Regions from separate parts of the Devosia neptuniae genome, predicted to be linked through region 2. Evidence: predicted binding sites of a transcription regulator. Region 2 holds the regulator's gene; the other holds the start of a gene.
The links. The regulator PhoB, encoded in region 2, activates phosphate uptake and scavenging genes when phosphate is short. The targets are predictions, from matches to a motif close to TGTCATNNANCTGTCAT.
Positions count from the first base shown of each region.

Region 1 (5,203 bases), 1.5 Mb from region 2:
TTATTCCATGACCTATGTCGTCACTGAAGATTGCATTGCCTGCAAGCATATGGATTGCGTGGAGGTTTGCCCCGTGGATTGCTTCTATGAGGGTGAAAACATGCTGGTCATCAACTCCGACGAATGCATAGATTGCGGGGTGTGCGAGCCGGAATGCCCGATCGACGCGATCAAGTCCGACAGCGAAAGCGGGCTGGAGAGCTGGGTGGAGCTGAACCGCAAATATGCTCGGTTGTGGCCGAACATAGTCGAAAAAGGCCTGCCGCCCGCCAATGCCAAGGCGATGGAAGGCGTGCCCAATAAATTCCGCGACCTCTTTTCCGAGCGTCCGGGAGAAGGATCGTGACAGCAGCAATGGCCGATTTCGAATTGCCAGATTCCATGGCGCTGCGGGCGCCGCGGCGGCCCACTATCGGCAATGCCGAATTCCGCTCGGCCATGGCGGCGATGGCGTCGACCGTAAGCGTGGTGACGGCGCGGCGGGGCGACGAGGTGATTGGGCGGACGGCGACGTCGGTGATTTCGCTGTCGGCGACGCCGCCGGCTTTGCTGATCTCCATCGATATTGTCAGCCGCATGGCCGATATCATCGCCAAGACGGGTGGTTTTTCGATCGCCATGCTGGCCGATGATCAGGCGGCGGTGGCCGATGCTTTTGCCGGGCGGCTCGACCCGGCGGATCGCTTTGGCGTGGGCGACTGGACGCGGTGGCCATCGGGCAATCCAATGCTGCTGGGGGCGGTGACGGCGTTCGATTGCGAGGTCATCGGCGCGATGGAGACGGGCACGCATGTGCTGTTTGCCGGGGCGATCGTCGAAGCGGAGACCACGACCAGCCGCACGCCGCTGTTGTGGCAGCGGCATGGCTATCATGGGATAGCCCCTCTCGACTGAACGGCACGAAGGTGCCAAGCTGGGTGATGTGATTTGTCGCTGGCGGCGCGCAACCCTCGGGCGCTGCTGGAAGTTCTATCGGCGAGGGAGATGTCCATGCCCCGCTACTTTTTCCATTACCGCACCGATGACGAGCTGATCCGCGACACCGATGGGAGCGAATTCAGCGATCTCGATGCTGCCGAACATAATGCCGCCGAACTGGGCCGGGCGATCATCGATCGCGCGATGAGCACGGGCGGGGATGCGCGGGCGCCGCGGTCAATCGAGATCACCGACGCGGCGGGGGTGGAACTGCTGTATGTGGTGTTTTGGGCTGGGCCCAAGGTGGGCGAAGGTCCGGGGTCGCCGGTGGGACCGGTGACTATGCATTGAGTTTTTTGCCTCTCTCCTTGTGGGAGAAGGTGCTCGAAAGGGAGCGCCATCCAAAGAAAAACGCCGGCCACTGGAGCCGGCGTTTTGTTTTTTGTTGGCGCTTATTGACCCGAATAGATCTGGTCGAACACGCCACCGTCGCCGAAGAATTCGGGTTGGGCTTTGCGCCAGCCGCCGAAGTCTTCGATGGTGACAAGGTTCACCTTGCCGAAGCGGGCAATGTCCTCAGGAGCGGCGGCTTCAGGCTTGAACGGGCGGTAGTAGTTGGCCGCCGCAATCTTCTGGCCTTCGTCGGAATAGAGATAGTCCAGATAGGCCGTGGCGACGTCGGTATTGCCCTTCTTTTCGGCATTGCCGACAACGAGAGCGACCGGCGGTTCGGCCAGAATCGAGACCGAGGGGGTCACGATGTCGAAGGCGTCGGGGCCCAGTTCTTCGAGCGCCAGATAGGCTTCGTTCTCCCAGGCAAGGAGCACATCGCCAATGCCGCGCTGCACGAAGGTGGTGGTGGAGCCACGCGCACCGGTATCGAGCACGGGGACGTGCTTGTAGAGATCGGTGATGTAAGCCTTGGCGGTTTCATCGCTGCCGCCGGGCTGAGCCTTGGCCCAGGCCCAACCGGCCAGCAGATTCCAGCGAGCACCGCCCGAGGTCTTGGGATTGGGCGTGATGACTTCAACGCCATCCTTGGTCAGGTCACCCCAATCCTGGATACCCTTGGGGTTACCCTTGCGGACCAGGAAGACGATGGTGGAGGTATAGGGCGCGTTGTTGTTTTCGAAAGTGCCGCGCCAGTTTTCCGGGATCAGCGTGGGATCGGCGTCGGAGATGGCATTGATGTCGCTTTCCAGCGCCAGGGTGACCACGTCGGCTTCGAGACCATCGATGACGGTGCGAGCCTGGGCGCCAGAGCCGCCATGGGTGGTCTGCACGGCCACGGTCTCGCCCTTGGTTTCCTGCCAATGGGCGATGAAGGCCTGGTTGAACTGCTGGTAGAGCTCGCGTGTCGGATCGTAGCTCACATTGATGATGGTGCGGTCCTGCGCATGCGCGGTGATCGCAAAGCCCAGCGCAGCGAGGCCGGTCAGGGCCAGAATCCTGGGTAGTTTTCTCATTGTTCGTCTCCTGCCTGGATCGTGGCGGGAGGCTAGCCAGATCGCGGGCACGCTGCAAGCTGGTGGCTCTCGCCACCCCACCCTCGGCCCTCCCCTCGAGGGAGGGAGGCGCGGGCTGATCGTTGTCATCCACGCATTGTCTGCTCGCGCTATTGTGCGAAGGGATGGCAGACAGCGCGTGCCGGGGTGCCTACAGTGGCGGGGCGAGACTGGGAGTACACGACGTGACGCATGAGGATAGGTCCAACCGGCAGATCATGCTGGAGCGGGCAGCACTATTGTTGGCGAGCGAGCCGGGATTTGGGCGCTTCTTCAAGGCCGCCATTCTGGCGACCGATGGCGAGGACCTTGGCACGCAGGCGCCAGATGCGTTCGAATCGGTGTTGCGGCAGGCCTATAAACACTTGCTGGCCTATGACGGGGAAAACAGCCGCATTGTTGCCACACGCCCGGTCGCGGCGGGCGAGGCTTTGGTGCTCGATATCGTGTCTCCGGATATGCCGTTTATCGTCGATAGCGCGCTGGCCGCCGTGCGGGCGGCGGGCGGCAATGTGCGGCTATTTACCCATCCGGTGGTGCTGGTGGGCAATGGCGAAGTGAATGATGGCGACGGGCGCTCGCTGAGCCTCTTACACATTCACAGCGACCCGGTGGCCGATGTCGACGGGCTGGTGAGCGAGATCAAGAGCACGATGGGCGATGTGGCCCATGCGGTGCGCGACTGGCAGCCGATGCTGGAGCGCCTGCGCCGTGCGGCCAAGGATCTGGAGCGGATCAAGGGGCCGCAGCGGGATGAGGCGCTGGCCTTTGTCGATTGGCTGATCGAGCACAATTTTACCTTCCTGGGCCTGCGCCAATATGGCGTCGAGGGCGAAGCGCTTGCCCCGGTGGCAGGGAGCGGGCTGGGCATATTGCGGGACCCCGACGTGCGCGTGCTGCGCAGCGGCGCCGATTATGTGGAGACGACGCCGCAACACACTGCCTTTATGGCGGAGAGCGAACCGCTGCTGGTGACCAAGGCCAATGTGCGCTCGCGGGTGCATCGGCGGGTGCATCTGGATTATGTGGGCATCAAGCTGTTTGGCGCCAATGGCGAGGCGACGGGCGAGCTGCGCGTGGTGGGGCTGTTCACCGCGCAGGCGCTGGCCATGCCGCATACCGATGTGCCGATCATCCGCCGCAAGATTGCCGAGGTGATGCGCAAATCCGGGCTCGACCCGCTGGGGCATGACGGGCGGGCGCTGCTGAGTGCGCTGGATAGCTATCCGCGCGACGAGCTGTTCCAGATCGGTGTGGAGCAGCTGTATGAATTTTCCAGCGCGATTTCAGCGCTGTATGACCGGCCGCGGGTGCGGGTTTTGCCGCGCATCGACCGGTTCGACAATTTCGTCTCCATCCTCGTTTATGTGCCGCGTGACCGCTATGACGGGGAAGCGCGGGCGCGGATCACGCGGTATCTGGCGCAGGTTTATGACGGGCGGGTTTCGGCGTTTTATCCGAATTTTCCCGAGGGCGAGCTGGTCCGGCTGCATGTGATTATCGGGCGGATTGCCGGACCGACGCCGCGGCCGAGCCGTGGCGAGCTGGAAGCGCGGGTGGATGCGCTGACCTCCAATTTCGGCGACACACTGGCGGCGACAGCGGCGAACCCGGCCTCGATCAGCGACTATCGCGGGGCGTTTTCGCCGGCCTATCAATCGCGCAACACGGCCGAGGATGCGCATGCCGATATTGCGGCGCTGCAGGCGCTGGGCGATGGCACGGGCGTGGCCATCCGGCTGCGCAGCCGCACCGGCACGGATGGCTCGCTGGGACTGAAATTCTACCATCGCGAGACGGCCATTCCGCTGAGCGACCGCGTGCCGATGCTGGAGGCCTTCGGGTTCCGGGTGATCGACGAGCGGACCTATACGATCGTGCCGCGCGACGGGGTGGAGCGGTATCTGCACGATATGGTGCTGGAGCCCATTGAAGCCGGGTTCGACGTGGCGGCGCGGGGCGCGGCGGTCGAGGAAGGGCTGCTGGCGGTGTGGAACGGGGCGGCGGAGAGCGATCAGCTTAATACGCTGGTGAGCCGCACTAGACTCGCCTGGAACGATGCCGCATTCCTGCGGGCGCTATCACGCTATGTCCGGCAGATCGGGATTTCCTATTCGCAGCGCTATATTGCCAGCGTTTTAGTGAAGCAGAGTGCAGCGGCGACCGCGCTGATCGATCTGTTCAATGCGCTGCATGACCCACGGGCAACCGAGCGGGAAGTGGCGGCCGAACAGGCGCGCGAGGCGATTGCGGCGGCACTGGATGCCATGGCGTCGCTCGATGAAGACACGATTGTGCGGCGGTTCCTGAACCTGGTGGAAGCATCGGTGCGCACCAATGCGTTCCAGCGCGATGCCGACGGCAATCGCATGCCGGCGCTAGCGATCAAGTTCAATAGTGGCCGGGTGGAGGGGATGGTCGCGCCACGGCCGTTCCGCGAGATTTCGGTGTATTCGCCACGGGTGGAGGGCGTTCACCTGCGGTTTGGCGCCATCGCGCGCGGGGGCTTACGCTGGTCGGACCGGCCGGAGGATTTCCGCACCGAAGTGCTGGGACTGGTCAAGGCGCAGCAGGTGAAGAATGCGGTGATCGTGCCGGTGGGGGCCAAGGGCGGCTTTGTGCCCAAGCATTTGACGCCGGGAATGGCGCGCGAGGCGTTTCTGGCCGAGGGCGTGGCCGCCTACAAGATTTTCATCGGCGCGCTGCTCGATGTGACGGATAATCTGGTGGACGGCGCCGTGGTACCGCCACGCGATGTGGTGCGGCGGGATGGGGATGAT
Region 1 covers NZ_CP104965.1:4,111,567-4,116,769, forward strand. The annotation lists gene fdxA (ferredoxin FdxA) at 8-346, shown strand; gene N8A98_RS22990 (flavin reductase family protein) at 343-894, shown strand; gene N8A98_RS22995 (DUF6894 family protein) at 991-1,269, shown strand; gene N8A98_RS23000 (sulfate ABC transporter substrate-binding protein) at 1,371-2,384, opposite strand; gene N8A98_RS23005 (NAD-glutamate dehydrogenase) at 2,609-5,203, shown strand, end outside.
Region 1: a site for PhoB is predicted at 2,508-2,524, ahead of N8A98_RS23005 (NAD-glutamate dehydrogenase). Genes of this name have one in related genera too.

Region 2 (5,203 bases):
ATCCCGCCGTGATCGACGTCGATCCGGCGCCTGTGCGCACTGCGGACCAGTCGGAGGCCGATTTCCGTGCCGCCAGCCTCAAATGGCAGCGCGATGTCGCCATGCTGAACTGGAACAAGGTGATCGAGGCCTCGCTGCGTGCCGCCGCACCTGCCGGTTTCGATATCGACACCCGCCAGCTCCTGACCATTGCTGAAACCGACGCCCGCCACCGCGTCCGCGAGCTCTTCGTCAACGACCCCAGCCTGCTCGGCCAGACCGTCCAGGTCGACGTGCTTGCCTCCGCCAATGCCGACAACTGGATCAAGGGCAATATCAACCGCGACCTGGGCGACGCCCAGCAACAGCTCGCCGCTCCCGCCCGCGCCCTGATCGACCAGTTCGAGGCCAATGGCACCATCACCTCGGGCTTTGCCTGGTCGATCTTCACCAATGTGGATAGCCGCGCCGCTCCCGCCAGCGCCGGCCTGCTCGGCGCCTTTGTCGGCACCCTCTGGATGATGATGGTCGTCATCCTGTTGGCCGTCCCGATCGGGGTGGCGTCAGCCATCTATCTTGAGGAATTCGCGCCCAAATCGCGCCTCACCGACCTGATCGAGGTCAATATCAACAATCTGGCTGCCGTGCCCTCCATCGTCTTCGGTCTGCTCGGCGCCGCTGTGTTCATCAATTACATGCACCTGCCCATCTCCGCCCCCATCGTCGGCGGCCTGGTGCTGACCCTGATGACCCTGCCCACCATCATCATCGCCACCCGCGGCGCCCTGCTCGGCGTCTCCCCGGCTCTGCGCCAGGCGGCGCTCGGCATGGGTGCCAGTAAGACGCAGATGGTGTTCCACCATGTGCTGCCGGTCACCTTCCCCTCGATCCTGACCGCCACCATCCTTGGCGTTGCCCATGCTCTGGGCGAAACCGCTCCACTCCTGTTGATCGGCATGAAGGCATTCGTCGCCGCCGTGCCGGCTACCCCGCTCGACCAGGCCACCGCCCTGCCGGTCCAGATCTATCTCTGGCAGGGCAACGAAAACCGCAATTTCTTCGAACCCCGCACCGCCGCGGCGATCATGGTACTGCTCCTCGTCATGATCATGCTCAACGGCGTCGCCATCTATCTTCGCTCGAAGCTCGAAAAGCGCGCTTAACATCGAAGGAAGTGAAAATGGACATGCTCGCCGGCAAGGTTAAGATGACCCACCAGACCGTGAAATCCACCATGAACCCTACTGACGCTCTCGAACGCCCAATCCGCCTGCACACCAAGGATGTCACCGTCCATTACGGTGCCAAGCAGGCCCTGCACGGCATTTCGATCGATATCCCCGACCGCGCCGTCACCTCCTTCATCGGCCCCTCGGGCTGCGGCAAGTCGACCTTCCTGCGCTGCATCAACCGCATGAACGACACTATCGAAGGCGCCAAGGTCGGCGGCCTGATCGAGCTGGATGGCGAGAACATCTACGATCCGTCCCTCGACGTGGTGGAACTGCGCGCCCGCATCGGCATGGTGTTCCAGAAGCCCAATCCCTTCCCCAAATCGATCTATGAAAACGTCGCCTACGGCCCCAAGATTCATGGCCTGGCCCGTTCCAAGACCGATCTGGACGAAATCGTCGTGTCGTCCCTGCGCAAGGCGGGCCTGTTCGAAGAGGTAAAGGACCGCCTCAATGAACCCGGCACCGGCCTCTCCGGTGGCCAGCAGCAGCGCCTCTGCATTGCCCGCGCCATTGCCGTCAGCCCCGAAGTCATCCTGATGGACGAGCCCTGCTCGGCCCTCGATCCGATCGCCACGGCCATCATCGAGGAACTGATCGACGAATTGCGCGAGAACTACACCATCGTCATCGTCACCCATTCCATGCAGCAGGCGGCCCGCGTCAGCCAGCGCACGGCATTCTTCCATCTGGGCAATCTGATCGAGGAAGGCGTCACCGAAGACATCTTCACCAACCCGATCAACAAGCAGACCCAGGATTACATCATGGGCCGTATCGGCTGATCCAAACCCGGACCAAGAGAGACATTGCTATGCCCACTTCCGGCCCCGAACACATCGTCTCCTCCTATAATGACGAGCTCGTCGCCCTGGCCCAGTCGATCGCCGAAATGGGCGGTCAGGTCGAGGTCGCCATCGAAAATGGCACCAAGTCCCTGCTCCGCCTTGATCGCGAACTGGCAGACCTGACCATCATTGCCGATCAGCGCATCGACGACATGCAGCGCAAGATCGACGACATGGCCGTCTCCATGATCGCCCGCCGCCAGCCCATGGCCTCCGATCTGCGCTCGATCATCACCGCCATCCATGTGGCCTCCGATCTCGAACGCGTCGGCGACATGGCCAAGCAATTGGCCCGCCGCTCGCTCAAGCTCGAAGGCCTCAACCTGCAGCCGACCTTCTATAATGGCGTCAAGAACATGACCAATCTGGTCCTGCGCCAGATCAAGGATGCGCTGGATTCCTATTCGAGCCGCGACTCCGCCGGGGCCATCGAAGTGTGCAATCGCGATGACGAGGTGGACGCTATGTACACCTCCCTGTTCCGCGAATTGCTCACCTATATGATGGAAGATCCGCGCAATATCACGCCCTGCACCCATCTGCTGTTCTGCGCCAAGAGCCTGGAACGCATCGGGGACCACGCCACCAATATCGCAGAACGCGCCTATTATCTGCAGACCGGCAAGCAGCTCACATCCGAAGTGGTGGAGCTGCACCGCACCCAGATCAAGGCCTGATCCATGCCTGCAACCATTCTCGTCGTCGAGGACGAAGGCGATATCGCCATCCTCCTGCGCTATAATCTCGAGGCCGAAGGCTTCCGCGTCGTCACCGCGGAAACCGGAGACGAAGCCCAAAGCCAGATTCACGAAAAGCTGCCCGACCTCATCCTGCTCGATTGGATGCTGCCGGAAATCTCGGGGATCGAACTCTGCCGGCGCCTCCGCGCCCGCGAAGAAACCTCGCGCATCCCCATCATCATGCTCACCGCCCGCGGTGAGGAAGAAGAGCGCGTGCGGGGCCTCTCGACCGGCGCCGACGACTATATCGTCAAGCCCTTCTCGGTGCCCGAGCTGATCGCCCGCATCCACGCTCTGCTGCGTCGCGCCAATCCAAATCTCGTCACCGCTGCCCTGCGCGTCGGCGATCTCGAGCTCGACCGCACCACCCACCGCGTGCGCCGCGCCAATCGCGACGTGCATCTGGGCCCCACCGAATACCGCCTGCTCGAATATCTCATGCGCCATCCCGGCCGGGTCTATTCGCGCGAACAGCTGCTCGATGGCGTCTGGGGCAATGACGTCTATGTCGATGAACGCACGGTCGACGTGCATATCGGCCGCCTCCGCCGCGCCATCAATCGCGGCCGCGAATCTGACCCCATCCGCACCGTCCGCGGCGCCGGCTACGCCTTCGACGAACGCTTCGCCCAAGTCGCCTAGACCCAAGCAGAACGTTGCTACGAAATCCCCGCGAAAGCGGGGATTTTCGTTTTAAAAGCAGGAAGAGCAACATCCTGCCCCTCCCCACCCTATCTCCACCCCCACAGTGTCATTCCCGCGAAAGCGGGAACCTCTGTTTTCTCAACCCAACATCCCGAAACGGCGGTTCCCGCTTCCGCGGGAATGACACCGTGGGTCGAACAAATACCTGACCCTTGGCTCCATCGCCTCCCTCCCCCTTGTGGGGAGGGACCGAGGGTGGGGGTGCTGAAGTTTCAACCAATGCCGAGCATTGGGAAGTCCCAGCCCCGACCTCAACCAGATCGCGGTCCCATCCCCCTCCCACCCACCAAACCGCATGCTACCATCCGGCGTCTCTCCCCCCGAGTCGCGCCACCCATGCCCACCTCCACGCCCCGGCAGCTCAATCCGCTGCACCTGCTGATTGCCTTCGGCACCGGGGGCCTGCTCACCCTGATGGTGTTTTTCAACGGCGAGCTGGGCCATTACGGCAACCCGCTCTTTGCCTCCTGGGCCGCCCACGGCACCGGCACCGTAGCCGCCATCCTCTTCCTCGCTTTGCTCTATCGCCGCCGCCCGGCAGCCGAGCCGCAGCCCAAACCAGCCGCCCCGTTTTGGGCCTATCTCGGCGGCATTTCCGGCGCTCTGACGGTCATGTTGACCTCCACCACGGTCAATTCCCCGCTGGCGCTCTCGGGCACGCTGGCACTCGGCCTTGCCGGCCAAGTCGTCTTCAGCCTCGCCGCCGACCGCTGGGGTCTGTTCGGCCTGCCCAAGCGCCGCCTCGAATTGCGCGACCTCGCCGCCGTCCTCCTGATCCTGGCCGGTAGCGCCCTGATCATCCTTGTCGGCATGGGAGGTCGCCCATGATCACCCCCATCCTCTATGCCGTCCTCGCGGGCCTCCTTGTCGGCCTCAGCCGCCAGCTCAACGGCCGCCTCGCCCTCTCCGGCTCGCCCCTGATCGCTTCGTTCTGGAACCATCTTGTCGGCTTTATCGCGCTCACCGCCCTGGGCCTCGCCATCGGCGGCCTCATCCCCGCCGGCGCCGCCACCGCCCCCTGGCACGCCTATATCGGCGGCCCCATCGGCGTCGTCTTCGTCGCCTCCGGCAGCTGGCTCATCCCGCGCATCGGCGCCGTCAACACCGCCCTGCTCGTCATCGGCGGCCAAATGGTCTCCGGCGTGGTGCTCGACCTCGCCCGCGGCACCCCCTCCATCCTCTGGGCCAGCGCCCTAGGCGTGGTGCTCATTCTGGGCGGCATGGCCCTGACACAGCGGCGGCGATAGCAGCAACGTCAGCGACGGTGTTACTCCGGGCGCTTTCAAGAATGCGGTGTCATTCCCGCGAAAGCGGGAACCTCCGTTGACCAGGTTTCCAGGCAAACAGAGGTCCCCGCTTTCGCGGGGATGACACCGTGGGTAATTGTTGGTTCGGGGCACTATCCCGCCCCACCCACCAGGCGCACCCTCCCCTCGACGGGGAGGGAAGGGAGGGGTGACGAGAGCCCAATCCATCCGCTCTATCGCCTCCCTCCCCCTTGAGGGGAGGGATAGAGGGTGGGGGTGCTGAGGCTTCCACAAATATCGAGTGTTTGGTGGCCGCAGCACCCCCACACCCCCATCTATCCCTCTTATCCCCCTTCCCCAAAACCTCCCGCATACTCCCTCCATCTTCCGGGATACGGGCGGCGCTGCAGCGACGAGCGTCCGGAAGCCAGCCGGGGGAGTGGAGGTCGCGC
Region 2 covers NZ_CP104965.1:2,598,551-2,603,753, reverse strand. The annotation lists gene pstA (phosphate ABC transporter permease PstA) at 1-1,142, shown strand, start outside; gene pstB (phosphate ABC transporter ATP-binding protein PstB) at 1,214-1,996, shown strand; gene phoU (phosphate signaling complex protein PhoU) at 2,026-2,736, shown strand; gene phoB (phosphate regulon transcriptional regulator PhoB) at 2,740-3,441, shown strand; gene N8A98_RS15590 (DMT family transporter) at 3,841-4,332, shown strand; gene N8A98_RS15585 (DMT family transporter) at 4,329-4,751, shown strand.